Regions from separate parts of the Rossellomorea sp. QJM3NY_18 genome, predicted to be linked through region 2. Evidence: riboswitches for the same ligand, from Rfam matches in the RefSeq annotation. Region 2 holds a riboswitch; each other region holds the start of a gene.
What was found. Region 2 has a riboswitch for S-adenosylmethionine ahead of AC0VXY_RS01290 (Na+/H+ antiporter NhaC family protein). Riboswitches for the same ligand answer to the same signal wherever they lie in the genome.
Positions count from the first base shown of each region.

Region 1: another riboswitch for S-adenosylmethionine. It lies ahead of AC0VXY_RS18840 (methionine ABC transporter ATP-binding protein); the one in region 2 lies ahead of AC0VXY_RS01290 (Na+/H+ antiporter NhaC family protein).
Region 3: another riboswitch for S-adenosylmethionine. It lies ahead of metK (methionine adenosyltransferase); the one in region 2 lies ahead of AC0VXY_RS01290 (Na+/H+ antiporter NhaC family protein).
Region 4: another riboswitch for S-adenosylmethionine. It lies ahead of AC0VXY_RS08150 (2,3-diketo-5-methylthiopentyl-1-phosphate enolase); the one in region 2 lies ahead of AC0VXY_RS01290 (Na+/H+ antiporter NhaC family protein).

Region 1 covers NZ_CM149659.1:3,628,954-3,636,872, reverse strand. The annotation lists gene AC0VXY_RS18885 (acyl-CoA dehydrogenase family protein) at 1-138, shown strand, start outside; gene AC0VXY_RS18880 (SDR family NAD(P)-dependent oxidoreductase) at 276-1,055, shown strand; gene AC0VXY_RS18875 (ArsR/SmtB family transcription factor) at 1,087-1,389, shown strand; gene AC0VXY_RS18870 (arsenate reductase family protein) at 1,503-1,859, shown strand; gene gcvH (glycine cleavage system protein GcvH) at 1,977-2,360, shown strand; gene AC0VXY_RS18860 (YusG family protein) at 2,454-2,690, shown strand; gene AC0VXY_RS18855 (toprim domain-containing protein) at 2,867-3,226, shown strand; gene AC0VXY_RS18850 (thioredoxin family protein) at 3,232-3,546, shown strand; gene AC0VXY_RS18845 (SCP2 sterol-binding domain-containing protein) at 4,074-4,424, shown strand; SAM riboswitch class I at 4,536-4,642, shown strand; gene AC0VXY_RS18840 (methionine ABC transporter ATP-binding protein) at 4,789-5,811, shown strand; gene AC0VXY_RS18835 (methionine ABC transporter permease) at 5,808-6,476, shown strand; gene AC0VXY_RS18830 (MetQ/NlpA family ABC transporter substrate-binding protein) at 6,492-7,316, shown strand; gene AC0VXY_RS18825 (carboxymuconolactone decarboxylase family protein) at 7,698-7,919, shown strand, end outside.
Region 2 covers NZ_CM149659.1:231,642-239,560, reverse strand. The annotation lists gene safA (SafA/ExsA family spore coat assembly protein) at 1-322, shown strand, start outside; gene AC0VXY_RS01320 (CBS domain-containing protein) at 453-866, shown strand; gene AC0VXY_RS01315 (hypothetical protein) at 1,077-1,244, shown strand; gene AC0VXY_RS01310 (alanine/glycine:cation symporter family protein) at 1,575-3,008, shown strand; gene AC0VXY_RS01305 (YpbS family protein) at 3,221-3,478, shown strand; gene AC0VXY_RS01300 (DUF2187 family protein) at 3,565-3,837, opposite strand; gene AC0VXY_RS01295 (MFS transporter) at 4,130-5,302, opposite strand; SAM riboswitch class I at 5,563-5,667, shown strand; gene AC0VXY_RS01290 (Na+/H+ antiporter NhaC family protein) at 5,750-7,069, shown strand; gene AC0VXY_RS01285 ((S)-benzoin forming benzil reductase) at 7,177-7,919, opposite strand, start outside.
Region 3 covers NZ_CM149659.1:3,454,814-3,462,732, reverse strand. The annotation lists gene AC0VXY_RS17860 (Crp/Fnr family transcriptional regulator) at 1-468, opposite strand, end outside; gene moaA (GTP 3',8-cyclase MoaA) at 827-1,834, shown strand; gene AC0VXY_RS17850 (GNAT family N-acetyltransferase) at 1,971-2,762, opposite strand; gene AC0VXY_RS17845 (lmo0937 family membrane protein) at 2,945-3,094, shown strand; gene pckA (phosphoenolpyruvate carboxykinase (ATP)) at 3,152-4,741, opposite strand; SAM riboswitch class I at 5,060-5,202, shown strand; gene metK (methionine adenosyltransferase) at 5,419-6,621, shown strand; gene AC0VXY_RS17830 (gamma carbonic anhydrase) at 6,739-7,254, opposite strand; gene AC0VXY_RS17825 (alpha/beta hydrolase) at 7,339-7,919, shown strand, end outside.
Region 4 covers NZ_CM149659.1:1,585,372-1,593,290, forward strand. The annotation lists gene AC0VXY_RS08140 (carbon-nitrogen family hydrolase) at 1-460, opposite strand, end outside; gene AC0VXY_RS08145 (aminotransferase class I/II-fold pyridoxal phosphate-dependent enzyme) at 582-1,766, shown strand; SAM riboswitch class I at 1,815-1,917, shown strand; gene AC0VXY_RS08150 (2,3-diketo-5-methylthiopentyl-1-phosphate enolase) at 2,024-3,235, shown strand; gene AC0VXY_RS08155 (2-hydroxy-3-keto-5-methylthiopentenyl-1-phosphate phosphatase) at 3,235-3,894, shown strand; gene AC0VXY_RS08160 (methylthioribulose 1-phosphate dehydratase) at 3,891-4,538, shown strand; gene AC0VXY_RS08165 (1,2-dihydroxy-3-keto-5-methylthiopentene dioxygenase) at 4,535-5,047, shown strand; gene AC0VXY_RS08170 (aspartyl-phosphate phosphatase Spo0E family protein) at 5,253-5,498, shown strand; gene AC0VXY_RS08175 (MarR family winged helix-turn-helix transcriptional regulator) at 5,732-6,190, shown strand; gene AC0VXY_RS08180 (M3 family oligoendopeptidase) at 6,335-7,919, shown strand, end outside.

The DNA.
Region 1 (7,919 bases), 910 kb from region 2:
GCAACCGAAACTGGTGACACACTGCGCATGATGCTGTCAGCTCTTCGTAAGTTCACACGCCACACACCGATCAACGTGATCGCAGTGAAGCGTGAAGCATCAGAAAAGCTGATCGATGTAGAAAAATATGCACTGTAAGTAAAGCAGGGACGGACCTCCGATTCGGAGGTCCGTCCCTTTATTTCGATTTACAACTTGACATCAATCGTACTGTGGATTATTATATGTTTAAATGTTTAATCGTTTAAACATATAAGGAAAGGTGGTAAGGATAGATGAATAAGACTGTTTTAATAACTGGTGCTTCAAGTGGTATCGGCCTGAATTTCTGCCATAAGTTTGCTGGCTCTGGACATGATGTGATTTTAGTAGCCAGAAGTGAGGAAAAGCTGCTGGCTTTATCACAAGAAATCATGAATAAATACGGGGTGAAAGCGCACGTGTTTATTTCTGATCTTTCGAAACCACAAGCCTCAAAGAAGCTTTACGGTGAAATCAAAGCACAAGGAATCAGAGTCGATATTCTCATCAATAATGCCGGGTTCGGTTTATTCGGGGAGTTTGAGGAAACGGAACTTTCCAAAGAGCTGGATATGATCCAAGTGAATATCACGGCCCTGACAGAGCTGAGCAAGTATATTGGGAAGGAAATGGTGAGCAGGAAGAATGGCCGTATATTAAATGTTGCCTCAACAGCAGCATTTCAACCCGGACCATTGATGGCCGTTTACTATGCAACAAAAGCGTATGTCCTGTCTTTCTCGGAAGCTTTGGCCAATGAGTGGGCCAAACATGGGGTCAAAGTGACGGCTCTTTGCCCCGGTGCCACCAAAACAGGATTCAGTGATGCGGCTGAACTTCAGTCCTCTAAGCTCTTCCAGTCGGGTGTGATGAGTGTGGAAGATGTCGTGGAAGAAGGATATAACCAAATGATGACAAAGGACAAGGTAGTGATCGTCCCAGGTATGAAAAACCGGATACTGACTCAGGCGATTCGATTCATGCCGCGTAAAATGGTCACGAATATTGTTCGGAAGGTACAGGAACGGGTATAATTGAATGTGAATGAGTGGAAGGGAGAAGGCTATGGGTCAAAAAGCAATCGATACATTCCGTGCTTGTATTCCATTATTTCAAGCGCTGAGTGATCCTTATCGTCAGGACATAATTTTACTTCTTGCCGAACAAGAACCTCTTACGGTCAATCAGATAACTGAAAATCTGACATTATCCAGACCTGCTGTTTCCCATCACCTAAAGATCCTGAGAGATCAGCAGCTAGTATCACTGGAGCAAAAAGGAACACAACGTTTCTATTCTCTTGAGCTGGACAACGCAACCGTCCTCCTCAAAGAATTGGTTAAAACCGTTGAAAAACAATGTGAGTAATGTTCCGGAAAAGAAGGATACTAACGGATATTGTCGAATGTAAGAAATAGATTCACGGTGACCGGATGGGAAACATACCCTATCCGGTACCTACCAGGAAAGGTGGTGCAATGATGTCATTGACTTTTTATTCTTATCCAAATTGCGGTACATGCAAGAAAGCAAAAAAGTGGCTGGAGGACCATGGTCTTTCCATAGATGAAATACATATTGTAGAAAATCCCCCGTCAAAAATGGAGCTTGAAAATCTGTATGAAAAGAGCGGATACCCTCTAAAGAAGTTTTTCAATACAAGTGGCAAAAAGTATCGCGAACTTGGCTTGAAAAATAAAGTGAATTCAGCTTCTGATGATGAATTATTAGAAATCCTTTCCTCAGACGGGATGCTGATTAAACGTCCGATCACAACGGATGGAAGCAAGGTGACCGTAGGTTTTAAAGAAGAAATGTTCGAGGAAACCTGGAAGTAAAAATGGGTAAGTGATTTCCGATGAAAAAGTTTCATCATTCACACTGAGTTTTCTTGCTTTTTCGATGAAAAGTGTGTCAATATTAGGTTGTATAACTAGCATTTGGAGGGATAGAAAATGAGTACACCGAAAGAACTTCGTTATTCAGAAGAACACGAGTGGGTCAAAGTTGAAGGGGAAAATGTACGCGTAGGAATCACATCATTTGCACAATCTGAGCTGGGCGATATCGTATTCGTCGAGTTACCTGAAGTTGGAGATGAAATCAAAGCGGACGAGCCTTTCGGCAGTGTTGAATCGGTAAAGACCGTTTCTGAGCTATACGCACCTGTTTCCGGTAAGGTTGTCGAAGTGAATGAAGAGCTGTCCGACAGCCCTGAATTCGTGAACGAATCACCTTATGAAAAAGCATGGATGGTCGTTGTGGAACCAACAGATGCTGGAGAAGTAGACAAGCTGATGACAGCTGAAGAGTATGATAAAATGATTAATGAAGGATAATTTCCACCCGGACACCTTGAGGATTTCTCAAGGTGTTTTGTTTTTCTTTTTGGGCATTATATGGGTATGCGTAAAAAGAAAGGATGAATACGTATGGTACTTGAACCAAAGAAATTAGATGTCACAAGCAGGGTGACAGGCAGACTTAAAAATGGTGAAGTCGAATTATTTCTCGATGATCAGTCAATCGGCAAAATGTCCCTGCCCCTTGATGGACTGACAATGGAACCGAACTTCGAAGCAAAAGAAAATAAAATTTATCAGAACTATACTTCCACCGAAGGCCATGATGCAAGGTACACGGATTGTGACGAAGGTGGATGGTGTTAAGGATGACCGCGGTGCCGGATTCGTGTATGGATCTGGCACCATTTCTATAAGCAATGAAACAAACCACTTGCACTATTTTTTGTAAACATGAGAAAATATAAGTAGAAAGTGGACATCATCTCTTGTTATCTGAATATACTATCCTAATCTTATTTCTGAAAGATAAGGTGATGATCATGATGGAACTTGACGAAAAAGTAATCATTGTCGAAGGTACTACCGACAAGCGGAAAGTAAGAGATATAATCAAAGAACCGATTCAAATTATTTGCACGAATGGAACGATCAGTATTACAAAAATGGACGAACTCATCGATGAGCTGTTTGAAAGGGATGTGTACATCCTCGTCGATGCGGATGATGCGGGGGAAAAATTACGTAAACAGTTTAAGCGTGAATTCCCTGAAGTGGGACACCTTTATATCGACCGGATGTATAAGGAAGTGGCCGCAGCCCCGGAATATCATCTTGCATCCATTCTCATAGGTGCGAATATCGATGTGCATAAAGAATATCTAGGAAAAAGGATGATTTAGTTTTGTTGGAGGTAAGCCAGACAGAAGAATTAAACCAATCGATCGAATACCATACGTTTGTAGCCGTTTATCTATATACACCGATGTGTGGTACATGTCAGGTCGCGGGTAAAATGTTGGAAGTGGTCGAGAAACTCCCCCAGTCATTTCATTTTGTGAAGGCGAACCTGAACTATCTGCCCCAATTCGCCGAAGAACAATCCATAGAAAGCGTCCCCTGCCTTCTCTTATTTAAAGATGGACAGGAAATGGAGAGAATCTATGCCTTTCAATCCGTACCATTCCTATACGAAACCATCAACAAAATCCAAAACAGCTAGTGGGGATAAGAGACCTTTTTAGATAAGGTCTTTTTATTTTGTCTGCACTTCTTCTCTTCATCTGCTTTAGAAATTGGATGAAATTGCCCTCTCCACATAAAAAAATGATATTATAACGAACTGTCGCATATTTATCTAATTTTAGAAGTACATGAATAGTGTTGATTGGAGCGGAAGATGGTCGACTCCTTCGGGAATAGCGGGAAAGTTGAGACCCCGCAGGGCGAAGCCCGAGGAGGCTCAACTCACGCCCCGAGGAAAGCGAGCAACTGGAGCGGAAATCAATCAGCACGATGCTGATAAAAACAGAAAAGTTTACGAAAGCAGTCATTTTCTTTCTACAAACGAGGACATATTTCTTGGGAAATGTTTCGAATCCGCTCACTTTTTGACTGGTCATCACCCAAATTCTTACTGTTCGACAAATAAGATACACTCATTCAAAACATGTCGAGAATGTCTAAAAGGGAAAAATACCTAAAAGTGGAATTGATACTATATAGAAGTTTCACTGGGAGGGTGTATTCATGCGAATATATTTAGAGGAATTAGTAGATCAGTGTCATTCTAGGTATCACTTAAGACTCTTGTTTCCAGACAGCCCATTTATTCTTCAATTTCATTGTGAAAAGGACCTATACGGGATATCCATTTCAAGCGGAGGTTGTGCTGTATTGACTGATGGTAGTGGGGAATCCCATTTTGTCATTGAGGGAAAAGAGAAGGACATGCTATCCCTACTTTCAGGAGAAGAACGATTGTCTCAACTGATCGAAAACGACATCCTGAAAGTCAGAGGAGGATACCGTCAGCTGTTATTTGTAGAGTCTGTCCTGTGGCTGACGAGGTCCAGGGTCAAGGAACCGGTTCAAGTATGAAAAAAAGAGAAAAAAGAATTGACACACTTCTATTTTCGATGATAGAATCTTCCATGTAGCAAATTTTCAGAGTCTTTAACAATTCAAAAAATTAAATAAATTGATACTTTACTCTTATTTAGAGAGGTGGAGGGACGTGCCCTATGAAGCCCGGCAACCGTCAATGAAAATTGAAATGGTGCCAATTCACTCAAAGCTTTTGCTTTGAAAGATGAGAGAAAGGATAGTCCTATATATGATTATGCCTTTCTGCTTATCGCAGGAAGGCATTTTTTATTGTTTGCGTAAAGGCTGTGTGAATGGCAAGCGTAATTTTAATTCTAATTAAAAATGTCGTTTTACTCGGAAAGAAGGTGGAGACAGCATGATTACTATTTCAAATGTGAAAAAAATCTTTCAATCAAAATCAGGACCTATTTCAGCCGTTGATGGCGTCAACATCGACATTGCCCAAGGAGAAATTTTTGGAGTGATTGGCTATAGTGGGGCAGGTAAGAGTACGTTGATCCGGATGCTCAATGGACTTGAAGTTCCCACAACTGGAACCGTGAATGTGAATGGGCAGATCGTTTCCCAAGTGAAAGGAAAACATCTTCGGCAGGCGAGGCAGTCAATAGGGATGATTTTTCAGCATTTCAATCTCCTGTGGTCACGCACGGTACTTGAAAATATCCAGTTTCCTTTAGAAATCGCTGGAGTTTCCAAGAAAGAGAGAATGAGAAGAGCCAACGAATTATTGGAGCTGGTTGGATTAGATGGAAGAGGGGACGCCTATCCGTCCCAGTTGAGCGGTGGACAGAAGCAGAGGGTCGGTATTGCGAGGTCCCTTGCAAATAATCCCAACGTCCTGCTTTGTGACGAAGCCACCTCTGCTTTAGATCCGCAAACAACCGATTCCATCCTTGATTTATTGGTGGATATTAATAAACGTTTAGGCCTGACCATCGTCCTGATCACCCATGAAATGCATGTGATCAAAAAAATCTGCCATCGTGTGGCGGTCATGGAACAAGGGAAGGTGGTAGAGCTTGGGGATGTTCTTGAGGTGTTCAGAAATCCCAAAGAGCAGGTGACGAAGCGATTTGTGAGAGAAGTATCTCAAGTGGAAGAAACAGGGGAAACGATCAATCACCTCTTAGCTCAGTATCCTAAAGGAAAAGTACTGAAATTCACCTTCGTTGGTGAATCGACTGAGCAACCGCTCATTACCAGCTTGATCCGAAGATTCGACCTGGATGTCAATATCCTTCAAGGACAGATTTCCCAAACGCAAAAAGGGGCTTATGGTACGCTATTCGTCCACCTTGATGGAAACGAAGAGACGATTCAGGCAGCCTTTGCCTTCGCTGAGAAACAGATGGTCAAAGTGGAGGTGATCCGAGGATGATAGAAAATTTATTTCCGAATGTGGACTGGGAGAAGATGTGGGAAGCGACTGTTGAAACCCTTTATATGACGGGGATGTCAGTCCTGATTACCTTCGTAGTAGGACTGATTCTTGGAATCCTGTTATTTCTTACATCCAAGGAAAATTTATGGGAAAACAAGCTTACTTATACCGTGACCAGTGCAGTGGTCAATGTATTCCGTTCGATTCCGTTCATTATCCTGATTGTATTACTGATTCCATTTACAAAATTCTTATTGGATACCATCCGTGGGGCGAACGCGGCCCTTCCCGCCCTGATCATCGGAGCAGCACCGTTTTACGCACGCATGGTTGAAATCGCATTAAGAGAAGTGAACAAAGGTGTCATCGAAGCAGCGAAAGCAATGGGAGCGAAAACAAGCACAATAATATGGAAAGTGCTTATTCCTGAATCTCTTCCGGCCTTGATCTCAGGTATCACGGTAACAGCCATCGCCCTGGTGGGGTACACGGCAATGGCGGGTGTCATCGGTGCAGGGGGATTGGGAAACCTCGCTTACCTGGATGGGTTTCAACGGAGCAGGGAGGATGTAACCCTTGCCGCAACCATCATGATTTTACTCGTTGTATTTGCAATACAACTTATTGGAGACTACTTCACAAATAAATTAGACAAACGATAAGAGGAGAGAAAACAGATGAAAAAATGGTTAGCAGGAATGGTAGCAGCAACAAGTATCTTTGGATTGGCAGCATGCGGGAGTGATTCCGGATCTGGAAGCGGAGACGTGAAGGAGTTAGTGGTAGGAGCTTCAAATGTTCCCCATGCAGAAATCCTAGAAAAAGTGAAACCGATTCTGGAAGATAAGGGAATCGACTTGCAAATTGAAACGTATCAGGACTATATCCTTCCAAATAAAGACTTGGATAATGGTGATTTGGATGCGAACTATTTCCAAACCGTACCTTACATGGACTTGCAGATGAAAGAGAATGAATATGATTTCGTCAATGCAGGCGGTATTCATATTGAGCCGATCGGCGTGTATTCCAAAAAGTATAAATCTCTTGAGGACCTTCCTGAAGGTGCCACGATCTTGATGAGTAATTCCGTATCCGATCATGGCCGCATCCTTACATTATTAGAGAAAAAGGGTCTGATTACGTTAAAGGACGGCGTTGAAAATACACAGGCTCAGCTGGAAGATATCAAAGAAAATCCAAAAAAACTGAAATTCGATTATGAGTATGAAGCGGCCCTCCTTCCGCAAATGTATGAAAATGAAGAAGGGGACGCAGTTGTGATCAACTCCAACTATGCCATAGATGCAGGCTTGAAACCCCTGGAGGACTCCATCGCCATCGAAGACAGCAACTCCCCGTATGTGAACGTAATAGCTGTGAATAAAGGCGACGAAAACAAAAAAGAAATAAAAGAACTGGTCAAAGCCCTGCGCTCAAAAGAAATCCAGGACTTCATCAAAGAAGAATGGGATGGAGCCGTTGTACCCGTAACCGAATAACAATAGGAAAGAGGCTGGGACATATTCTAATCCATTTCCTCTAAAGACGAACATAGTGGGGACTACTTGTTACACCGCTATTGATTTCCGTGCAAGACTTCGCTTTCCTCGGGCGGAAAGCGAGCACCTGGAGCGGAAATCAACCACTACTCACTACATTCAAAAGTATTTATATTTACGTATACAGCTAAATAATAAATCCGAACGACTTCGATTTAAAAAAGAATTTCGAAAGATCGTTCGGATTTTCTTTTAACAAAACACTCTTGTCCCAGTCGCTTTCTTTCATCAAGTGGTATCGGTAACTTTTTAACATATTCATTTCCAAATTGGCTCATACTATTTCCGATGAATCTATTTTCGAAATGGAGTTGGAATGATATGCAGATGGAACCTAGAAATACAACCGAAGCTGCCCTTCATGATTATAAAATGGGACTTGGAATCTTCACTGAGAAAATGCCTGAGCTTGCTGAGCAATATAATACGTTCACAGAGCACTGCTTCAGGGAAGGGATCCTTTCCAAAAAAGAAAAACAGTTGATAGCACTGGGAATCAGTCTCTATTCCCAGGATGAATATTGTATCATCTATCATACAAAA
Region 2 (7,919 bases):
CCCTCTTCGGGCTGACAGAAATCTCTCTCAGGTCGCATTGTATAAGTCCCGGGATATGAGGGATGCCGGATACTTCTCTCATCGAAGCCCGGCCCACGGAACTCCTGATGAGATGCTGAAACGTTTTCACATCTCAAATCGCTCAGCTTCAGAAAATATTGCTGCCGGACAATTGAATCCTGAAGAAGTTGTGCGGGAATGGATGAACAATCCGGTTCACCGCAAAAATATTCTTAACAAGTCCTATACTCATGTGGGCGTGGGATATGTCGAGGGCGGTACTTACGGGACGTACTGGACCCAGCTGTTTATAGCAAGATAAGCAGGGGGATGATGGAGGTCCGTCCCTCGAATTAAGACCAATTAAATTGGAAATTCATGTTCAGAATAAGGCGGAGAAATATGCAGGATAATAAGTGTGTACTGTCATTATGATCAAGGGGGAATTTTTTATGCAAGTACGTGATATTATGTCGACAAATGTGGAAGCAGCTTCTAACCAGGATTCACTTGAGAGCGTCGCTTCCAAGATGAGTTCCAGAAACGTTGGATCCGTTCCTGTCGTTGAAAACGGACAGGTTGTCGGTATGATTACGGACCGTGATATTGCGACTCGTGGACTGTCTCAAGGTGCACAAGGAAATGTCTCTCAGGTTATGTCACAGCAGGTTGTGACAATTTCTCCTGATGCATCCGTTGAAGAAGCATCGGCTTTGATGTCCCAGCATCAGGTACGCCGTTTACCAGTTGTGGAAAACGGTCAGCTGGTCGGGATGCTGGCTTTAGGAGATTTGGCAGTACAGCAGAAATCCGATCAAAGTGCTGGAAGCGCCTTAAGCGGAATCTCTCAGAATCACCTTCGTTAATAAAGGCTTACAGGCAGAAACTTCAAAGCTTTCTTTCACTGAATAAGGGGCTCTTGCAGCCCCTTATTTGGCATGTAAAAAGATCAAATCGACTTATTGTGACGAAGAGATGGGTATATCGTCATTTTTTTCATGTAAAGGGAGGATTTTCTTTATTTGTGACGAATATGTGATTAATGCAAAAGGGGTTAATGGAGGAGGAGGTTTTGTATGAGTCGTGCTGCACGATCGTACCGTAAGGAAGTTCGTCATTTTAAACGTGAGAACCGCAAAAGAGTCTTCGCCGACAGCATTCTTGATTTCTTATTTATGTTATTTGGTATTTCCATGATAACCGGGGTTTTACTATTTGTTTTAGGATTTTGGGACTTTTATTAATCAAATGATTACAGCAATTATTTTTCCTATTTTAATACCGAACACAAAAACATCTGCCATGGATTTCTATGGCTTTTTTTGTGTTCGGAGTTACCCTTCACATAAAAAAATATTATACAAATAAATACAAATAAGTTATACCAAAATAATAATCCACCCTATTACTTTTGTCTTATCCGTTTCCAGAAAACCTTTATTACTATGATAAAATAGTTCGGTTCACTAAATAAAACCTGGTAATATTTTAATATTCAGATAATAACTTGACTTTCATTTTTAATTTTCAGATAATAATATATGTAACCGACACAAATTTCCGAGGGGGTTATCATGGATATTTTAAACAATTTAGTCACGGAAGCAAACTCCATATTATGGGGGTATATTTTAATCGGTGTACTTCTTATTTTAGGATTATACTTCACAATCGGATCTAAATTTGTTCAAATTCGCCACTTAGGTGAGATGTTTCGATTATTAGGGGATAAAGATGTTATCGAAGCAGACGGGGAAAAGCAGATTTCTTCCTTACAGGCATTCTTTATCGGAGCAGGTACTCGAATTGGTACAGGTAATTTAGCGGGAGTAGCCATTGCCTTAGCAATTGGGGGACCTGGAGCGGTCTTCTGGATGTGGCTCGTTGCCATTCTGGGAGGAGCCAGCGCCTTTGTGGAGAGCACATTGGCACAGATTTATAAAGAAAAGGATAAGGTTGGATTTAAAGGCGGCCCCGGCTACTATATGAAGAAACAACTGGGCAAGCCCTGGATGAGTTCGATCTTTGCGGTGACCATCATCCTCTCATTTGGGACAACTTTTAATGCTGTCCAAAGTAATACCATCGCAACGGCCTTCAGTAATTCATTTGGCATCAATACGTTTGTCATTGGAATTGTACTGGCCGGATTGACTGCACTCATCATCTTTGGCGGTGTTAAACGCATAGCCAACTTCTCATCTTTCATTGTACCGATCATGGCAGGCTTTTATATTGTACTCGCCTTATTTGTAGTCATTACGAATATCACTGAAATGCCAGGCGTCATCGCCATGATTTTCAAAAGTGCCTTTGGCTTTGAACAAGTTGTCGGTGGTGGTATTGGAGCCGCGATCATGAACGGCGTAAAGCGTGGGCTATTCTCCAATGAAGCCGGAATGGGTAGTGCACCGAATGCGGCGGCTACGGCATCGGTTTCCCATCCTGTCAAGCAGGGATTCATTCAGGCACTGGGGGTATTCTTCGATACAATTCTCGTCTGTTCCGCGACGGCCTTTATCATTTTAACGTCAGACGCATACGGTTCCGGTTTGACGGGAATCGAACTATCTCAAGCAGCCATGTCTGAACACTTTAACTCATGGGCCGGAATCTTTCTGGCGATTGCCATCTTCACCTTTGCCTTCAGTTCCATCATTGGGAGTTATTATTATGGTGAAGCCAATCTCCCATTCATTAATAAAAGCAAGGCCGCCCTTATGATCTACCGCTTTATTGCACTGGGAATGGTGGTCTTTGGGTCTGTCGCAAGCCTTGATATCGTCTGGAGCCTGGCTGACTTCTCAATGGCCTTGATGGCCCTTACGAACTTGGCTGCCATCGGCATTCTGGCACCGATTGCCTTTAAAGCTTTGGACAACTATATGACGCAGCGTCGTCAAGGATTGGACCCTGTATTCTATGCAGATGACATTCCTGGTTTAAAAAATGTCGAATGCTGGCCAAAGCGCCAAAGTGACATGCCTAAAAAAGCAGTAAATGAATAATAAACCTTATACCAAAGAGCAGGAGCATGTCCCTGCTCTTTTTTCTTGTCATTTTTTCTATTCTATTCTATTCTCAGGTATACTATTGATAGAAAGTTAGTCAAAGGAGCCTGCTGTCCCCCATCTTATAAAAGGGATGATTGAACATTGCCATCTGGAGATAGAAACAGGCATAATAGACTTATTGTAAAAATAAGGAGAGGGATGAAATCGTGAGTGTGCACAAAGAAATTTCCAAGCATTCCAACATGCAAAATCAACTTGTTCAGCAATTTATGAAACTTGATGAGCGCAGAGAAAAAGCGATTGACGAAGCTGTTCAGCTTTGTTCTGCTGGAAAACCTTTTACAACGGATCATGTTAATCAAGTGACAAATGAAATCAATGCCTTAGCAAGACGTGGGGTAGTTCCGCAAAGAAAGCTAGTGACAACGGAAATGGTTGAGGAATATGTCGCGAGACTAAAATAAGCTGCACAACACAAATAACCCTGATTCGTCTACATCCATTCTCATGGTGAGGCCGTTTCAGGGTTACTTTATTTGTAGGCTGAAACTTAGGCTTTTAATGCGCTATTCCACCCATCATAAACAAATACAGGCTGTGTATCGTTTTCTGCTCGCTCTGTCACCACATAGTTTTTATGTGCTACGACCGTTTGATCATCCGGTAAGTCAAGATTCTTCGCAATTTCCCTATCCATTTTGACGATGACGGTATTTTCTCTTAAAGTCGTGACGACACCATTGATGACATGTTTCTTTCTTTTAAACTGAATCGTATCCCCAAGATTTGCATTCTCTTTTGAGTAAACGAATGTATTTTCCATTTTCAAAGTCCCCTTTTAGTTAAAGTGATGGTTCTCTTTTTAATTGAAAGAATTTTCTAATAATATTATTTTAACTTGTATTTATATAAATTTCAATGAATGACTTATCCTTTTTGTACCACAAATAGATAAAATCAAAACCTTTTAAAGTTTTCTTTTTTTGAGCTGCACATTTAACCGGGGGTAAAGCCACTTATATATACTTATACACCCTATAAGGAAAATCCTTCCTTTTGTTAATTTTATATTAAAAATAGGCATCCGTGGGTAGCGGATGCCTGAAGATGTTTTATTAGTAGGCTAATGCATTCTTCTTTTCTTCTTTCATTAGGACGAAGCAGAGGAAGATGCCAAGGAGTGACAGGACTGCGAAGAAGAGGTATACCGTGTAAATGGAGTATGTTTCATAGATGAAACCTCCCACGAAGGTACTGAACCAATTCCCGAGGCCATTTCCGATGGCCGAATAGACGGTCACGGCAGTAGCTGTAATATGTGCCGGCGTGATTTCTTTAATGTAGCGAAGCCCTGCAGGAATGAATAATCCGATGGCAAGACCCTGCATCACTGCTGAAGAATATACCAGCCATAGACTTGGTTCCGTGAAGTAAAATAGCCAGCGGATCATGGATGCAGCGCCTGCCAGCGCCGCTACGGTCAAGAGACCGAACTTATCAATCCAACCTCCCGCGATTCTCATAAACGGTACTTCTGATAGGACGGCGATCAGAAATGCGAGGCCGATTCCGGCGTACGTACCACCTGAATCTTCCACGAATAATCCGAAATACACGTTGTTGGCTAAATTCGGGCCAAATACCAGGAACGTGACAGCCAGGAAGATCAGAAATTTTTTCATCGTGAATAATTCCTTCATCCCGGCTTTTAAATCAAGCTTAGCCGCCGCTCTCTCTTTAGGAAAACGGAAGGATAGGAACCCTGAAAGGACTAGGCAGATAAAGAAGGAGTAGAAAATGATCGTCGGTCCAATAAATCCCTCTGAAAGCCTCCCCATGATGAACACGGCAATTCCGAATCCCAATGAGCCGAACAATCGGATATTTCCGTAGTTATAACCGACTTTACTCGTATACTTCAAACTGATACTGTCGGAGACGGGGATGATGGCGCTTTGGAAGATCGCAACTAAAATTGCTACCACCAACAATCCATAGTAAACATCCATGAATAAATAACCAAGAGCAAAGATCCCTGCAACTAAGGAAGTCAACCCTAACACGACGGTCGGCTTATTGGTTGTGTCACTGACCATCCCCCATATCGGCTGGAAGAAAATCATCATGATCGGGCCGACAGACATAATGGTTCCGATCTGATACCCATTTAACCCCACACTTTCGCTCAAATACACACTAAGTAAAGGATATAAACTACCAACCCCGAAGAACGTCAATAAATAAAACCCTTGTAATGTAAAAATTTGATTTCGTACATTTCTTTCCACTACCGTATCCCCCAAGATGTTTTTGTCTATCTTATAGTAGACCCTGACCGTTCACTTGTCTATGAATTTATGCCTTTTTATGGATAAAGCCTCGCGTTTTACGATGTATCCCGTGCTACGGCGAACAGCCTACGCTTTGGTTTGAGCCAGCTACGGCAGCCACGCACTACGTTTTCATTTCCAATAAATTACCGTTTGACTTTTTCAATTAAACCCTTTAAAGTATGGAAGTATATTTTAAATTAACTAAATAACATATCTTCTTATCCAGAGAGACGGAGGGACTGGCCCTGTGATGTCTCGGCAGCGGACTCATGATGAGTGCTGTGCCACATCCAGCAAGCGTAATGCTTGAAAGATAAGAGGAGTGTTTCGTTTGAATGAAACCTCTTCTTATGTTGGAAGAGGTTTTTTTATTTGATTTCACACGACAAAGGAGTGTTTGACATGAACCAAGAAAAAGGTAATTTACTGGCTTTATTGCCCTTGATCATATTTGTTTCACTGTTCCTTGGAGCGGGAATCCTTTCAGGAGATTTTTATGCATTCCCTGTTCTCGTATCCATTATCATTGCCGCAGTTGTAGCCCTGGCGATGAATCGAAAAGAATCGTTAACCTCTAAGGTTGAACGGTTCGCAAAAGGCGCCGGGCATCCGGATATTATGATCATGGTCTTTATCTTCCTATTAGCCGGCGCGTTTTCCGGTGTAGCAGAAAAGATGGGGGCTGTTGATTCAACCGTCAACTTTGCCCTATCCGTACTTCCTGGTAATTTAATCATTGTTGGATTATTCATCATCGCCGCTTTCATTTCCTTATCAATGGGTACATCCATGGGGACGATTGCAGCACTTGCCCCTATCGGAGTGGGCATCAGCTCAGGAGCAGATATTTCCATGCCCCTTGCTATGGCCACCGTCATCGGAGGAGCGATGTTCGGGGATAATTTATCGTTCATCTCGGATACAACGATTGCAGCCGTACGCACACAGAAAACGGAAATGAAGGACAAGTTCAAAGTGAACTTCTTCATTGTATTACCGGCAGCCATCATCACTATGGTCATCCTTTTTGTCCTTACGATGGGGACTCCATCCTCTGTCGACGCAGGAAGCTTCGATTGGGTTAAAATCATCCCTTACCTTGGAGTCATCATCGGGGCCCTTGCAGGATTGAACGTATTTGTCGTTTTAATAGGCGGGATTGTGTTGGCAGGGATTATCGGATTTACTGATGGAAGCTTTACCCCATCGAGTTACTTTGGTAGTGTAGCTGATGGTATGACGGGCATGGCGGAGATTGTGATCCTGTCCATCCTGATCGGCGGAGTCGTCGAACTGATTCGTCATAATGGTGGGATTCAAGCGATCCTTTATCATGCCACCCGTAAAATCAAATCTCCTCAAGGAGCACAGCTTGCTACAGCAGGATTGGTGAGTTCAACGAATCTTTGCACAGCAAATAATACGATTTCCATTATCATCGCAGGACCACTGGCGAAAACGCTTAGCGATAAGTATGGCGTTGATGCCCGTAAGTCGGCCAGCATCCTGGATATTTTCTCCTGTGCCGTTCAAGGATTGATCCCATACGGTGCACAGGCACTGTTAGTGGCAGAAGTAGCCGGCATATCACCGGTCAGCATCATCCCATATGCCTTCTATCCTGTCCTGATTGCCGTTTGTGGGTTGATTGCGATTCAATTCGCCCTTCCGAAATTCACTAGGAGATCCGTTGCTGATGGAGATCCGGTCCGTTCTTCTTAATCTTGTTGGAAAAGAGACAAACCGGTCTGGGTTTGTCTCTTTTTGTGTCCGGATTTATCAAAGACCATTTAAAAAGCAGACCCCGCTTTCAGGAATCTGCTCTCTTCTTATAACAAATCATTCACATGATACAGTTTGCCACTTTCAATATCGGTTTTGGTTATGAGGGTCACAAGTGCATCAGCAACCGTGTCCGTGCTGCGCAGCATACCCTCTTCTTTGTAGCGCTGGAACGACTCAACCTCGGCAAAGGCTTCTTTGGATGACGATCGGATTTCCCCCTGCATATCCGTATCCATCACTCCCGGACTGAAAGCGATGATCTGATGACGGCTATGGGTATTAGAGAGCTCAAGGCTCACCGTTTCAGTCAGCATATTGACTCCCGCCTTAGTCGCGCAATACGTACTCCAGCCATAAACAGGACGGCTTCCTGCTCCTGAACTGATGTTGACCATGATCATCTTCGATTCAGAGCCTTTGGCTGCTTTGAGCAATTCATTGGTGGCGATCATAGGTGATAATAGATTAACGTGCACACTTGTTTCCAATGCTTCGTTTTCCACTTCACCCGACGTATTGATCGGTGTCACCACTCCGGCATTTTGGACGACAAATATCGTCTCAGCTTCAGATCCAAATACCTTTGTCCCCACTTCGCGAAAAACCGCTTCTGTTTGTCCTGATTGAGATAGATCACAGGGAAAGAATTCATACGACACTTCTTTTTCCCTTGCAAGCTTTTGTAAGCTGTCATTATCCGAACGGGAAATATTGAGAATGCCGATGCCTTTTTCAATAAAGAGCCTGGCGACGGACTCTCCTAATCCCCTTGTTGCTCCTGTCACGA
Region 3 (7,919 bases), 1.1 Mb from region 2:
GATAATGGTGGAATAAAGGGCGCCTTTTTTTCCATTCATGATTAAATCCCTGATTTTTGATTGGTTTTTTCTAAGGTGAGTTGAAATCCATTTCATAAATTCGAAGGTTAAGGGGGCATCGTTTATTAGATTTTTTTCTAACGCATCTCTTTGTATGACGTGAACTTCTCCTTCTTCTAACGCATATGCACTTAACATGTAAGTGGCATCATCAGAGAAAAGCGTCAATTCTCCAATAAAGTCGTCCTTTTTACATATTCGCATGTTCAATTCCTTGCCTTCAAGACTCAACTTGCTAATTTGAAAAATACCGGATTTAATCAGATATAATTCAGCTGCTTCTTCCCCTTCCTGAAATAAGAAGGTGCCTTTCTTTATTTTTCGTGGAGTTCCGATTGACTGTAATAAAGAAGCCAAATCCTCAGAAACAGTGGAAAGGTCGCTTTTTCTTTTGTTATTCAATTCCATTAAGGTATCACCACTCCTAAATTTGAGTACCAATAAACATCTACTAGATAACATATATTCTACATGTAACTTTTATCACTATTGCATTTAAAGTAACATGTTATGCTTACGTTTACAACTAAATTCTGGAAAGGAAGATATATACTTTATGGGCCTGAAGTGGAGTCAATAGACGTTCTTTATATAGAGGAAAAAGAGATGGGGAAAAATGCGAGCGGATCCTTTAGAAATGTGAATACAGTCCATGATTTGGAAAATTTTAAATAAAAAGGAGGACTGTGATAAACATCATAATGAACCCTGACCCTTCGTGATAAGATGAACACATATCGCTACAAAAAGTAAGGAGTGCGAGAAAATGAAGAATGTTCTCGATACCCGAAAACGACCGATGCGTGATTTAAGAATTTCAGTAACGGATCGTTGTAATTTCAGATGCAGCTACTGCATGCCTAAAGAGATTTTCGGGGCTGATTATCCCTTTATGAAACAAGATGAAATCCTTTCCTTCGAGGAAATTGTCCGCTTAGCAGAAATATTTGCGGAATATGGAGTGGAGAAGATTCGTTTAACCGGCGGAGAGCCTTTACTGAGAAAAAATCTTCCGGTGTTGGTAAAACGTCTTTCGGTGATTGATGGGATTAAATACGTCACGTTAACAACAAATGGAGTGTTCCTGGCAATGCATGCCAAAGAGCTGAAGGAAGCAGGTATATGCCGGGTAAATGTCAGTCTTGATTCTCTTGATGATGATGTATTCAAGAATATAAATAATATGAATACGAGTGTCTCAGCCGTTCTGAAGGGGATCTTCTCAGCAAGAGAGGCGGGGATTGAAGTCAAGGTGAACATGGTTGTCAAGAAAGGGTTAAATGATCAGGAAGTATTGGCAATGGTGCGTTTCTTTAAGGAAGAAAACATTACACTGCGTTTTATTGAATATATGGATGTTGGCTGTACGAATGGTTGGAATTTCAAAGACGTCGTCTCAAAAAAACAGCTATTTGATATGATTCAGGAGCATTATCAACTCGAACCTGTTAAGCAGGACTTCTTTGGAGAAGTAGCTAAGAGATATCGCCACAAAGGAACGGATACCGAGGTAGGGTTTATCTCCTCAGTGACGGAAACTTTCTGCGGTTCATGTACGAGGGCGCGGTTATCAACAGATGGAAAGCTTTATACCTGTCTGTTCGCCTCAGAAGGATACGACTTAAGAGACATGCTCCGGTCAGGTGCATCTGATGAGGAAATTACTGCGAAGATCCAATCTATCTGGGAAAAGCGGGAGGACCGTTACTCTGAAGTCCGCACCGAAGAAAGCAAGATGAATCGTAAAATCGAAATGTCGTATATTGGTGGATAAGGTGAATCCGCTGGGCTTTTTTTATGGAAATTGAATCACCGTAAGAAAACGATTGGTACAGGCGAAATTGATCCAGAACCGGAACGTGGCAGCATAATAAAAAAGTGGATGCCTATTTATAGGAATCCACTTTTTTTCATTTGAATTTATACATTGACCAATAACCGATATCTTTGAATCCGATGCGCTTATAAATTTTTCCTGCTTCAGGATTATCATAAAATAGGCATAGTTCTTTTCCTTCGCTCAAAACGTCCCGGCAAAGCTTTGTCATGCACTCGGTGGCGTAGCCCTTCTTCTTATATTCCGGATGGGTGCATACGGCGACGATCATGGCGGACATGCTGTTCTCCGCTGTGGTGGAAGCGGAAGAAACGAACTTTCCGTCCTCTTCTACATAGTAACTGCGGGCAACCCCCTTTTCTATCCCATGCTTTCTCTTCTCTACGGTAAAGTCTCCACCGCTGAATTCCGGGATAGCGTTCAACAGCTCCACAAGTTGCGGTAAATCGGTGAAAGAAGCCTCTTTCACATGCGGCAGGTCCCGGTCTTCCATGGAGGATGTACTGTCACATTTGGCATAATACATATGTCTTTTCGAATTGATTGTCCTGGATAAGAAGGGTTCAACTTCAGTGACAATCCGTTTTAATCCTGAAACGATGCTGTAGTCTTCTGTCTCATTGATAATGGCGGCGAAGCCTTCAGCGTCAAATTCCCCCATGGAAAAAGGGATGAAGTTTTCCCTGTATTTGAGAAGGATTCCCCTAAGATTTCCTTCCTTATCAAAATCTCCCCAAATTTTCTGGAAATCCTGTTCATATCCAAAGGCTTCGATGTCCCCGATGATGAACAAGTTCTCAGCAGGCTGCTGCTGAATGAGTTGTTGACATATCTCATGGTCTTTCTCTGTAAGCTGTCTGATCATCTCAATTCCCCCCTGTGAAATTTAATCATAATCATACCAAAATTAGTAATATTTAGTAAAGTGCTATTTTTCAGAGGAATCGTAAAAAATAATAAGGAAATGGTAATGGTTTTAAAATTCATCTTTTAGGGAAACTTAAGAGCACAACAGTTTTTCTATAACAGTTTTAAGGAGGAGCACACATGCTTTGGACCATAATCGGAATCTTATTAGTTCTTTGGTTACTAGGATTGATCTTTAAAATCGGTGGAGCTGTCATCCATGTTCTACTGATTATTGCCGTTGTGGTATTCTTATTTAACAGAATCACCGGCCGCAAAAAAGGGCTATAACGATAACAAAGGTCCGTCCCTCAGATTTGAGGGACGGACCTTTGTATGTTAAGTGATTTATTTTACGGCCGGGCCGCCTTTTTCCTCGATGTCAGAAGGGACGTTCGAGAATTTCTTGAAATTCTCGTTGAATTTGTGAGCCAGTTCTTTTGCCTTCACTTCATAGGCCGCTTCATTGGACCATGTCTTCTTCGGTTGAAGCACTTCGTCTGGAACACCAGGAACGTGAACCGGGATGTTCAGGCCAAAGATCTCGTCTGTTGCGGTTTCGACATTCGTAAGCTCATCCTCAAGGGCTGCCTGGATCATGGCGCGGGTGTAGGAAAGCTTCATGCGATTCCCAACTCCGTATTCTCCTCCGGTCCAACCGGTGTTCACAAGGAATACCTGCGCATTGTGCTCATCGATCTTCTTACCAAGCATCTCTGCATAACGAGTGGCAGGAAGCGGAAGGAACGGTGAACCGAAGCATGTCGAGAATGTTGCCTGTGGTGACGTGATTCCACGCTCCGTACCTGCAAGCTTTGAAGTATAACCGCTTAGGAAATGATACATTGCCTGTTCTTTCGTCAGCTTGCTGATTGGAGGTAATACGCCGAATGCATCAGCTGTTAAGAATACAATTGTATTTGGGTGCCCTGCGATACTTGGTTCCACGATGTTTTCCATCGCTTGAATGGGGTAGGCAGCACGCGTGTTTTCTGTTAAAGTGTTATCATCATAATCCGCGATGCGGGACATTTCATCAAGAACGACATTTTCAAGGACGGAACCGAAACGGATCGCATCAAAGATCTGAGGTTCTTTTTCACGTGTCAGACCGATGCACTTAGCGTAGCAGCCGCCTTCGATATTGAATACGCCGTTCGGGGACCAGCCGTGCTCATCATCACCGATCAAGCGGCGGTTGGGATCTGCGGATAAAGTCGTTTTCCCTGTACCGGACAATCCGAAGAATAACGCTACATCGCCTTCACGACCGACGTTCGAAGAGCAGTGCATGGAAAGGATATCGGATTCAGGAAGTACATAGTTCATGACAGAGAAGATTGATTTCTTCATTTCACCGGCATATTCCGTACCGCCGATCAATACGATTCTCTTTTCAAATGAAACGATTATGAACGTTTCAGAGTGAGTTCCGTCGACTTCAGGGTCAGCTTTGAAGTTCGGAGCTGAAATCACGGTGAATTCGGATTGATGCTCTTTCAACTCTTCTGTTTGAGGGCGGATAAATAATTGGTGGGCGAACAGATTGTGCCAGGCGAATTCATTGATCACTTGAATCGGCAGTCTATGTTTTGGGTCTGCGCCTGCGAACCCTTTAAATGAGAAAACTTCTTCTTTTTCTTTTAAGTATGTGATGACTTTTGTATATAATTTATCGAATGATTCCGAAGAGATCGGCTGATTGACAGAACCCCACTCGATTTTATCCTTCGTAGTTGGTTCTTCCACAATAAATTTATCTTTAGGAGAGCGTCCTGTGTATTTACCAGTTTCTGCTCTGACTGCACCTGATGATGTTAAAACGCCTTCATTTCGTTGAAGGACCTTTTCGACTAGTTGAGAAACAGATAATTGTTCCTGAATGTTTTGACCGTTAAGTAATTCTGTTAATTCATTAGACATGCTCACTGAATTCATTAGAACCCTTCCTTTATATAAATTTATTTAATGGTATCGTTTTCTTCACAAAAATAGTATAACACAATCGAGCTATTAGTCTATACTATTTATTTAATTTTATAAGGTGTCTTCATTTTGTCACATTTCTTGACCGAATAAAGCTTGTTTCTTCTTATTTATATGTAATACTTCCTGCAATGTTTAGCCTCATTACCCCATTAGGTTATTTTAATGAAGAAAAACAGGCTGAAATCATGAAATGAATGGTTAAACCTGTCATCCAAAAAAAGTTGACACCACTTGTCCTAACCGTTATCATTGTTCCTTGAACGGATACTCTTATCCTGAGCTGGTGGAGGGAGCAGACCCTATGAAACCCAGCAACCTGCTAAATAGTGAATGGATTCATTTCCTTAATGAATCCGATTAAGCGAAGGTGCTAAACTGAGGCAAGGTCTCTAAACCTTGAACGATAAGAGAGAAAAGGCGCGGCTATGATCTGAAACCTTTCCTCTGAAGCTTTTTTCCCCGAGGAAGGGTTTTTTCTGTTTATAGTGGACCACATGCACATAAATCATGATTTATTTATAAATGAATCATGTTTACTTCATACTACTTAGGGAAATGAGTACCGTATCTGTTTACTGTTTTGTCAGAAGAATCGTTCTGACAAATATGCTTAAGGAGGAACCTTGATGTCAACTAAACGTCGTCTGTTTACATCTGAGTCCGTAACCGAAGGACATCCAGATAAAATTTGTGACCAAATCTCTGATTCAATTCTTGATGCAATTCTTACGAATGATCCGAATGCCCGTGTAGCGTGTGAAACGTCTGTCACAACGGGTCTTGTTCTGGTTGCCGGTGAAATCACTACGAATACGTATGTCGATATTCCGAAAATCGTTCGTGAAACGATCCGTGAAATCGGCTATACCCGTGCGAAATACGGCTTCGATGCTGAAACATGTGCCGTTCTTACATCCATTGATGAGCAGTCGGCTGATATCGCTCAAGGTGTCGATCAGGCCCTTGAAGCCCGTGAAGGTCAAATGACGGATGAAGAAATTGATGCCATCGGTGCAGGTGATCAAGGGCTGATGTTTGGATTCGCATGTAACGAAACGAAAGAGCTTATGCCTCTTCCGATTTCCCTTGCACACAAAATCTCCCGTCGATTAACGGAAGTTCGTAAAGAAGAGATCCTTCCTTACCTTCGTCCTGACGGAAAAACGCAAGTAACCGTTGAATACGATGAAAACGATAAGCCGGTCCGCATCGACACGATCGTTATCTCGACTCAGCATCACCCGGAAGTGGCGTTAGAGCAGATCCAACGTAACTTGAAAGAATACGTCATCGACCCGGTTGTACCGAAAGAACTGATCGATGAACAGACTAAATACTTCATCAACCCGACTGGCCGTTTCGTAATCGGCGGACCTCAAGGTGATGCGGGACTTACTGGACGTAAGATCATCGTTGACACTTACGGCGGATACGCTCGTCACGGTGGCGGTGCATTCTCTGGTAAGGATGCAACAAAAGTGGACCGTTCAGCAGCTTATGCAGCGCGCTATGTTGCGAAGAACATCGTGGCAGCAGGCCTTGCTGACAAATGTGAAGTTCAATTAGCGTATGCTATCGGTGTTGCGAAGCCCGTATCCATCTCCGTTGATACATTTGGAACAGGGAAAGTTTCAGAAGATGTATTGATTGACGTTGTCAGCAATAACTTTGACCTGCGTCCTGCAGGAATCATTAAAATGCTGGACCTTCGTCGTCCAATATACAAGCAGACAGCTGCTTACGGACACTTCGGCCGTAACGATATCGATCTTCCTTGGGAACGCACGAACAAAGCAGAAGCGTTAAAAACGGAAGCACTGGGCAAATAAGGGAAGATAGAAGAGACCAACACTTTTTCAGAGTGTTGGTCTCTTTTTTGATGATATTCACAAGAAAATCTTCCATGAGTATTCTCAAGGAGGATGGGGTATCCCAAGTATAGGAAGTTAAAACGGTTTGATGCTCTTATAATACTGTCCTTTTTCAGCGTATTCCCTTGAGATGCGCTTCATTTCACTGATATCGTGCTCATTGAGCTCCCTCACGACCTTTGCGGGTCGTCCGAATGCCAGGGTATTAGGAGGTATGACCTTCCCCTGTGGAACAAGGCTTCCGGCTCCGATGAACGCCCCTTCGCCGATTTCGGCATTATCGAGGATGATGGAGCCCATGCCGATCAATGCCTTTTTCCTGATCTTGCAGCTATGTAAGATCACCCCGTGTCCGACAGTTACTTCATCTTCAAGGATAAGAGGGTTATTTGGACTCTGATGAAGGATGGAGTTATCCTGTATATTTACTTTATCACCGATCTTAGTGGGAGCGACATCCCCTCTGATGACGGTATTGAACCAAATACTTGATTCTTCACCGATCTCGACATCTCCTGAGATGGTCACATAATCAGCGATGAAAGCCGAATGTGCGATGATGGGTTTTTTATCGTAATATGGATAGAGCATTTTTTACTACCCCTTTCAATAATATTTATTATAATAATGGTAGCAGAATTCATTCATGGAGAGAACTACAAAGGAGGATTTGCCATGTGGAAATGGGAATCAGATCAAGAGGCAAAGGCAGTCATCGTCATCATTCATGGGGCGATGGAACATCACGGAAGATATGGTTGGCTCATTGAAATGTGGCGTGCTGCAGGCTTTCACGTCGTCATGGGTGACTTACCCGGTCAGGGAATGACGTCAAGAAGCCATAGGGGACATATCGATTCCTTTGATGAATACATCGTGGAAGTGAAGGACTGGGTCCAGGCAGCCTATCAATTCGAATTGCCTGTCTTTGTGATCGGTCATAGTATGGGCGGGCTTATCGCCATACGACTCCTGCAGGAATCCCATGTGAACGTAGCGGGTGTCATTTTATCCTCGCCGTGTTTAGGATTGGTTACGACCCCGGCTAAACCGGTCGAGCTATTATCCCTCGGTTTAAATAAAATCGCTCCGATGGTGAAGTTCCCGTCAGGTTTGACCATCGATATGGCGACTCGGAACGCAGATGTCCGGGAAATCGACAGCAATGATACGCTCTATATAACGAAAGTGTCTGTCCGCTGGTACAGGGAGCTCGTACAGGCGATGAAAGCAGCATTCACCAACCTGGAAAAAAT
Region 4 (7,919 bases), 1.4 Mb from region 2:
ATTCAGGAAAACGTATATCGTAACAAATAAGTCCTGCCATCCTGTTATCATCAAGAGAGAACGCCCCGTCTTCCTGTCCAGGAAGTAAATAATGATGTTCATTCATTAGTTTGAATAAGTGAAGCTTTGAATACTGTTTCACCAACACACCATTAGCATCCGCCACCAATAGTGTATTCCTTACCCCATCTTTTGATTTATTGGCAACAGAACCACCAACGATGTGAATGGAATATTTTTTTGAAAGTGAAGTCAGGAAGGAGGAAGAGTCTTCGGCTTCTTCATCTGCGATCTCATCTATCCGTGTAAGATCATAACCTGTCGTCCACAGCTCAGGAAGAACGACGGTACCGCACCCTTCTTCCTTTGCTTTTTTTACCCACTGTTCCACTTTAACTTTGTTTTCTGCAGGTTTTCCAAACACGATATCCATCTGGGCGAGACCAACCTTTTGAATCATTACCTTCACCTCGTTATGTACTTTTTGTCAATTATTCCTTTACATTCTGTATGTTCCGTTATATCATTTGTGACTAGAATTTGAAAGTAATTAATTTTCAAAAAAATGAGTGGGTGATTGTATGAAACACTTTGAAAAAGCAAAACGCTTGGAATTATTACCGGAACAATTTTTCGCTTCCCTCGCAGGGACAGTGAATGCTGTTGTGAATGAGGGGCATGACGTCATTAATTTGGGGCAGGGAAATCCAGATCAGCCGACGCCTTCACATATTGTGGAAAAATTAACGGAAGCGGCTCAATCTCCTTCCAATCACAAATATCCACCATTTCGTGGTTTATCGAGCTTTAAAGAGGCAATCGCTGCCTTCTATTTCCGCGAATACGGTGTGGAGATAGATCCAGAAACCGAAGTAGCGGTTCTCTTCGGAGGAAAAGCGGGTTTAGTGGAAATCCCTCAATGTTTATTGAACCCCGGCGACGGAGTATTAGTCCCTGATCCCGGTTATCCGGATTATGTATCGGGGGTGGCATTGGCAGAAGCAAGTATGATCAAGATGCCGTTGAAAGAGGAAAATGGGTTTCTCCCGGACTATCGGGTGCATTCCCGTGAAGAATTGGAAAGGGTAAAGTTAATGTTCCTCAACTACCCCAATAATCCAACAGGTGCGACAGCCACAAAATCCTTTTTTGAGGACACGGTGGAACTTGCGTTAAAACATGATATTTGTGTGGTGCATGACTTTGCTTATGGGGCGATCGGTTTCGATGGACAGAAGCCTGTGAGTTTTCTAGAGACGGAAGGTGCAAAGGATGTCGGGATTGAGATATATACATTATCGAAAACCTATAATATGGCAGGCTGGAGAGTCGGCTTTGCCGTTGGGAATAAGAGTGTCATTGAAGCAATCAACCTCCTCCAGGATCACCTTTACGTAAGCCTGTTCGGAGCGATTCAAGAAGCAGCCACTACGGCCATACTGAGTTCTCAGGATTGCGTAACGGAACTGGTTGCAACATATGAAGAACGAAGACAACTCCTGATCTCGGGTCTCCAGGCAATAGGGTGGGATGTAAAAGCTCCGCAAGGTTCCTTTTTTGCCTGGCTTAAGGTGCCGGAAGGGTTCACTTCTGTTGAGTTCTCAACCTATTTACTTGAAAAAGTCAAAGTGGCCGTTGCTCCTGGTGTAGGCTTTGGTGAATACGGAGAAGGGTATGTGCGTGTCGGTCTTTTAACTACAAATGAACGGATAAAAGAGGCGATTTCCCGTATAGAAAGTTTAGAATTATTTCACAAAAGGGATTGACATATGTTGAAATTGGTGCAATAATCCAACTGAATTAATAGAATGAAATTCTTATCAAGAGCAGGCGGAGGGACCAGCCCGATGAAGCCCGGCAACCGACTTATTTAAGCACGGTGCTAATTCTTGCAGCTATAAAGCTGACAGATAAGAAAGAGTGCCGAATATAAACCTCTTCTTATCTGGAAGAGGTTTTTTTTGTTTGCAACTTGCTGAAATCAAACCGTTGAAAATTGTTTTTACATAGGGAGGTAATACGAATGAGTGAAGTGATTGCAACATATCAACTAAAGGGAAAGAGTGGTTCATTCGAGAAAAAAGCAGAAGGGATTGCTTTGGGACTCACGGTCGGGTCATGGACGGACTTGCCGCTACTGGAGCAGGAACAATTGAGAAAATACAAGGGAAAAGTCGTTTCAGTGGAAGAGAGGGAGGAGAAAGGCTCCTGGGGGGAGGTGAAGATTGGGTATCCGAGTCATAATTTTTCCAATGATATCCCGGCTATCCTTACAACAGTATTCGGTAAGCTTTCACTCGATGGTGAAGTGAAATTACTGGATCTGGAGTTCTCAGAAGACTTGAAAAAGTCATTTCCCGGTCCACGTTTTGGGGTAGAGGGCATCAGGGAATTAACAGGTGTTCATGGTCGACCGTTGTTAATGAGCATATTTAAAGGGGTGATCGGCAGGGATCTCACGTTCCTTGAAAATCAGTTAAGAGCTCAGGCCCTCGGCGGAGTCAATGTCGTAAAAGATGATGAAATATTATTTGATAATTCCTTGACCCCCTTTTTTGAAAGAGTGAGATTAGGAAAAAAAGTGCTGCACGACGTATTTGAGGAAACGGGTAAGAGAACCTTGTATGCCGTAAATCTGTCAGGGAAAACCTCGCAATTGCGGGACAAAGCAAGAAAAGCCAGGGAGCTTGGGGCAGACGCTCTTTTATTCAATGTATTTTCATACGGTCTTGATGTTCTGCAGGAATTGAGAGAGGACCCTGAGATTTCATTGCCAATCATGGCTCATCCTGCCTTTGCCGGGGCTGTTGCAGCATCTCCAATATATGGAGTGAGCTACTCTTTATGGTTGGGTAAATTATTGCGAATGGCCGGGGCTGATTTTTCATTGTTTCCATCTCCGTACGGAAGTGTGGCACTAGAGAGGAGCAACGTCCTGTCCATACGCCATGAATTAACAAAGGATGACGACCATTTGAAGAGAACATTGCCAGTTCCATCAGCAGGCATACACCCTGCAATTGTACCCCTATTGGTAAAAGACTTTGGGACAGATTGTGTCATTAATGCCGGAGGAGGCATTCACGGTCACCCTGACGGTGCAAGTGGGGGAGGAAGGGCATTCGGTCAAGCGATCGATGCTGTTTTATACGGAACGTCACTCCAGGAGGCAGCCAAAACCCATGAAGAACTGCAGAAAGCCCTGTCCCTATGGGGAGTGGAGGTAAAGGTGTAATGTGTCTTCCGGTCATATTCTGTGATTTCGATGGGACGATCACAGAAACAGATAATATCATTTCTTTGATGAAAGCCTATGCCCCACCAGAATGGGAACCTATAAAAGAGGACATTTTAAACCAGTCGGTCTCGATCAAAGAAGGTGTAAGCAATATGTTCTCATTCATTCCTTCTTCACAGAAAGACGAGATGATCCAGTATTTAATGGAAACAGCGGTTATTCGTGAAGGTTTCAAGGAATTCGTGGACTATACAAAAGTCAATGGGATTCCGCTGTATATTGTGAGTGGGGGAATAGACTTCTTTGTTCACCCGTTACTGAAAGAATTCGGGCCTTTTAAGGCTGTATATTGTAACGAAGCTATCTTTAACGATTCGACCATAACGATTCATTGGCCATATCCATGTGACGTGCACTGTGAAAACAAAGGATGTGGATGCTGTAAGCCTTCCATCCTGAGGGCATTATCCCTAGAAAATCATGAGGTGATTGTAATAGGGGACTCTGTTACAGACATCGAGATGGCGAAGCTTGGCGATACAGTACTCGCAAGGGACTATCTGGCACGTACATGTAATGAAAAGGGAATCCCATATCATCCTTTTGAAACATTTCACGATTGCATAAAAGTGATAGAAAAAGGAGTGACAATATGAAGTCATATCAATCCGAATGGGAAGAGCTCGCTGATATCAAAAGAGAATTGGCAGACAGGGACTGGTTTATGGGAACCAGTGGGAACCTGGCGATACGTGTGGGATCAACTCCTGTATCTTTCCTGGTTACGGCAAGTGGAAAGGATAAGCGAAAGCATACGAAAGAGGATTTCCTCCTCGTGAATGCACATGGTGAGGCATTGGAGCAAACCCAACTGCGCCCATCAGCTGAAACCCTGCTCCATAGTCATATATTCAATGGGAGCTCAGCAGGATGCAGCTTGCATGTCCATACTGTTGCCAATAATGTGATCAGTGAACTGTATGGGGATGATGGTGTCATAACATTCAGAAGCCAGGAACTGATTAAAGCCTGGGATAAATGGGGTGAAGATGATTCCCTGTCAATCCCGATCATTCATAATCATGCGCATATCCCAACCTTAGCGGATTCCCTCCACACACACATTCAAGAAGATAAAGGGGCCGTGCTCATTCGCAATCATGGAATTACGGTTTGGGGGCGTACAGGATTTGAAGCTAAGAAACTATTGGAAGCGTGTGAGTTCCTGTTCCAATACCAACTCACACTATTATCATTAACAACTACAAAATCCATTTCCAGGGGAGGAGTCAAATTATGACAACGATACACATTCAGGGGAAAAATCAGATCATTGATCATCAAGAAGAGGTAGTAAAGTATTTAAATGAACAAGGGGTAATCTACGAACATTGGAACATTGAAAAGCTGGATGAATCACTAAGGGACAGATACGCATTAACCGATGATGATAAAGAGGCAATTCTCTCAACCTTTAAAAAAGAGATAGAAGATATTTCAGCACGCAGGGGGTATCAGGCCCGGGATGTGATCTCCCTTTCCGACAGAACACCAAATCTTGAAGAGCTATTAAAGAATTTTCAACAGGAACACCATCATACGGATGATGAAGTACGCTTTATTGTAAATGGACATGGGGTATTCGTCATTCAAGGAAGGGACGGAGATTTCTTTGAGGTACACCTCAATCCGGGCGACTTAATTTCCGTGCCTGAAAACATCCGCCATTATTTCACCTTAAGCGATGATAAAAAAGTAGTCGCAGTCCGCATTTTCGTTACCCAGGAAGGCTGGGTACCAATCTATTGATCATAATATCAGGATAGACAAAGAGTCATTTCATTTGTCTATTCTTTTTTTTGAACGTATGGCGAAAAATGTCTAATTCAGCAATAATACTAGTTATTTTGTCTTGTTTTGCGAATCTATTTACTTTTCTGATAATAATTGGGATAATGCTCAAGTAATGATTTTACTTTAAAAAGACTAGGAGCTAAAAAGGAGTTTAGTAGAAATGGGTCGTTTATTAAAACAGAAGTGGCTATTATTGAAAATTAACCAGAAGCGCTCGGAAATGGTATCGATGGGAGTGAACTTGGGATTATGTGCTGAGGAGACAATCAAATGCAGCCAGCAATTGGATCAGTTATTGAACGACTATGAGAAGTGCATAAATAATGGTGGATCCCAGCCACTCTATGAATCATCAAGTGAATTAGGACAATACATTAAGAGTTTATTGAAACGCACTGCTTCTTGACCACTCACCAGGAATTCCCTCATCATTCAGACAAATATGAAAAAGAATCTCCGTTCATTTCCACATTCACATCTTATTAACAAAACTAATTTGTCGTTATTTCAAAAGTAAAGGACGGTTCGCCAAAAGCGGGCCGTCCTATGCTTTTTACTCCGGCAGAAAGACTCTGACAGTTGACAATGATCAGATATATTTGTATAATGTTTTGAAACTGAGATATATTCTTTAAAGGAATGAATGCCATGACCGAAAAACAAAATACAAAACAATCGTTGAAACTTTTCATTGTCCTATCCAGAGCTTTTAAAGCTTTAAACGAAGAGATAAATAAGAACATACAAGAAAATGGATTGAACCCGACTGAATTTGCCGTACTGGAGCTTCTGTATCATAAAGGAGACCAGCCTCTGCAGCAAATTGGAGGGAAGATCCTGTTAGCTTCAGGCAGCATCACTTACGTAGTCGATAAGCTTGAAAAAAAGGGGTATCTTAAACGTGTTGCCTGTCCAACGGATCGTCGGGTCACATACGCCCAAATTACTGAAAATGGCAGAGGGTTGATCGATGATATTTTCCCTAACCATGAGAACCGGATCCACGAGTTGATGTCTGCACTGTCTCCAGACGAAAAAGAAGAAACCATTCACATGCTGAAAAAGCTTGGACTATCCATCAAAGATCTGTCCTACTAGGCCACATCAATCTGCCCTGTCTATTATAGACGGGGCTTTTATTTTTGGGAGATTTTAATGAAATCGATCCCTATATTAACAGGAGATTCCGGCTATGAAGTCGAATACCTATAATCGGGATGAATTTAAGAGGAGGAACAAAGTATGAAGTTTGAAGAATATACATATAAAAGACCAAATCTGGAAGAGATTAAGCCGGCTTTCGAAAAGGTGCTCCAGAAATTTAAAGCAGCTTCAAATGTTTCAGAACAGATGGAAGCGATCAAGGAAATCAATGAAATTCGACTTACCATCGACACCATGCAGAATATTTGCTATATTAGGCATTCCATTGATACAAATGATGCTTTTTACAAAGAAGAGCAGGAGTATATCGATGATATGATGCCTGAGGTTTCGGGCATGGTGACAGAATATTACCAGGAACTGGTGAATTCCCGATATCGTCAGGAATTAGAAGATAAGTGGGGAAAGCAGTTATTTTCTCTTGCAGAGAGTGAAATCAAAACGTTTTCCCCTGAAATTATCACTCTGCTTCAAAAAGAAAATAAGCTTTCTTCCCAATATACGAAACTGGTGGCTTCTGCCAAAATTCCGTTTGAAGGCGAAGAGAGAACGTTGGCCCAAATGGGTCCCTTTACACAATCCGTAAATCGCGGGACAAGGAAAGAAGCAGCCTTTGCCACAGTCTCTTTCTTTGAAGAAAATCAGGAAGAATTAGATCGTTTATTCGATGAGTTAGTCAAAGTCCGTCATACGATTGCAACTACGTTAGGATATAAGAACTTTGTTGAGTTAGGGTACTATCGCATGACGAGGACGGATTATACACCTGATATGGTAAAGAATTTCCGTCGTCAGGTGAAGGAGCATATCGTTCCTCTTTCAACAGAGCTGAAAGAAAGACAGGGGAAGCGGATAGGAATCGACTCCATGAAATTTTATGATGAAGGATTTAAATTCACATCCGGCAACGCATCCCCTAAAGGAGACCCTCAGTGGATCATTGACAATGGTAAGAAAATGTATGAAGAGTTATCCCCTGAGACAAAGGAATTCTTTGATTTCATGATCGAACGCAATCTCATGGATTTAGAAGCGAAGAAGGGGAAAGCGGGAGGAGGGTATTGTACATATATTGCAGGGTATGAAGCACCCTATATCTTCTCGAATTTCAATGGTACGTCTGGCGATATCGATGTATTGACACACGAAGCAGGCCACGCATTCCAAGTATATTCAAGCCGTGGTTTCGATATTCCGGAATACATTTGGCCAACGTACGAAGCGTGTGAGATCCATTCCATGAGCATGGAGTTCTTCACATGGCCATGGATGAATTATTTCTTTAAGGAGGATACGGATAAGTATCAATTCTCTCATTTGAGTGAGGCACTGCAATTTCTCCCATACGGTGTAGCGGTTGATGAATTCCAGCATTTTGTGTATGAGAACCCTGAAGCCACACCTTCTGAACGGAACGCAGCATGGAGAAAGATCGAGAAAGAGTATCTGCCCCACAAAGACTACGATGGAGTTTCGTATTTGGAAAATGGAGGGTTCTGGCAGCGCCAATCCCATATTTACAATTCACCATTCTACTATATTGATTATACGTTAGCTCAAATCTGTGCTTTTCAATTTTGGAAGAAAATGAATGAGGATCGGGAAGGGACTTGGGATGATTATGTTTCCCTTTGTAAACTGGGTGGAAGCCGTTCATTCACAG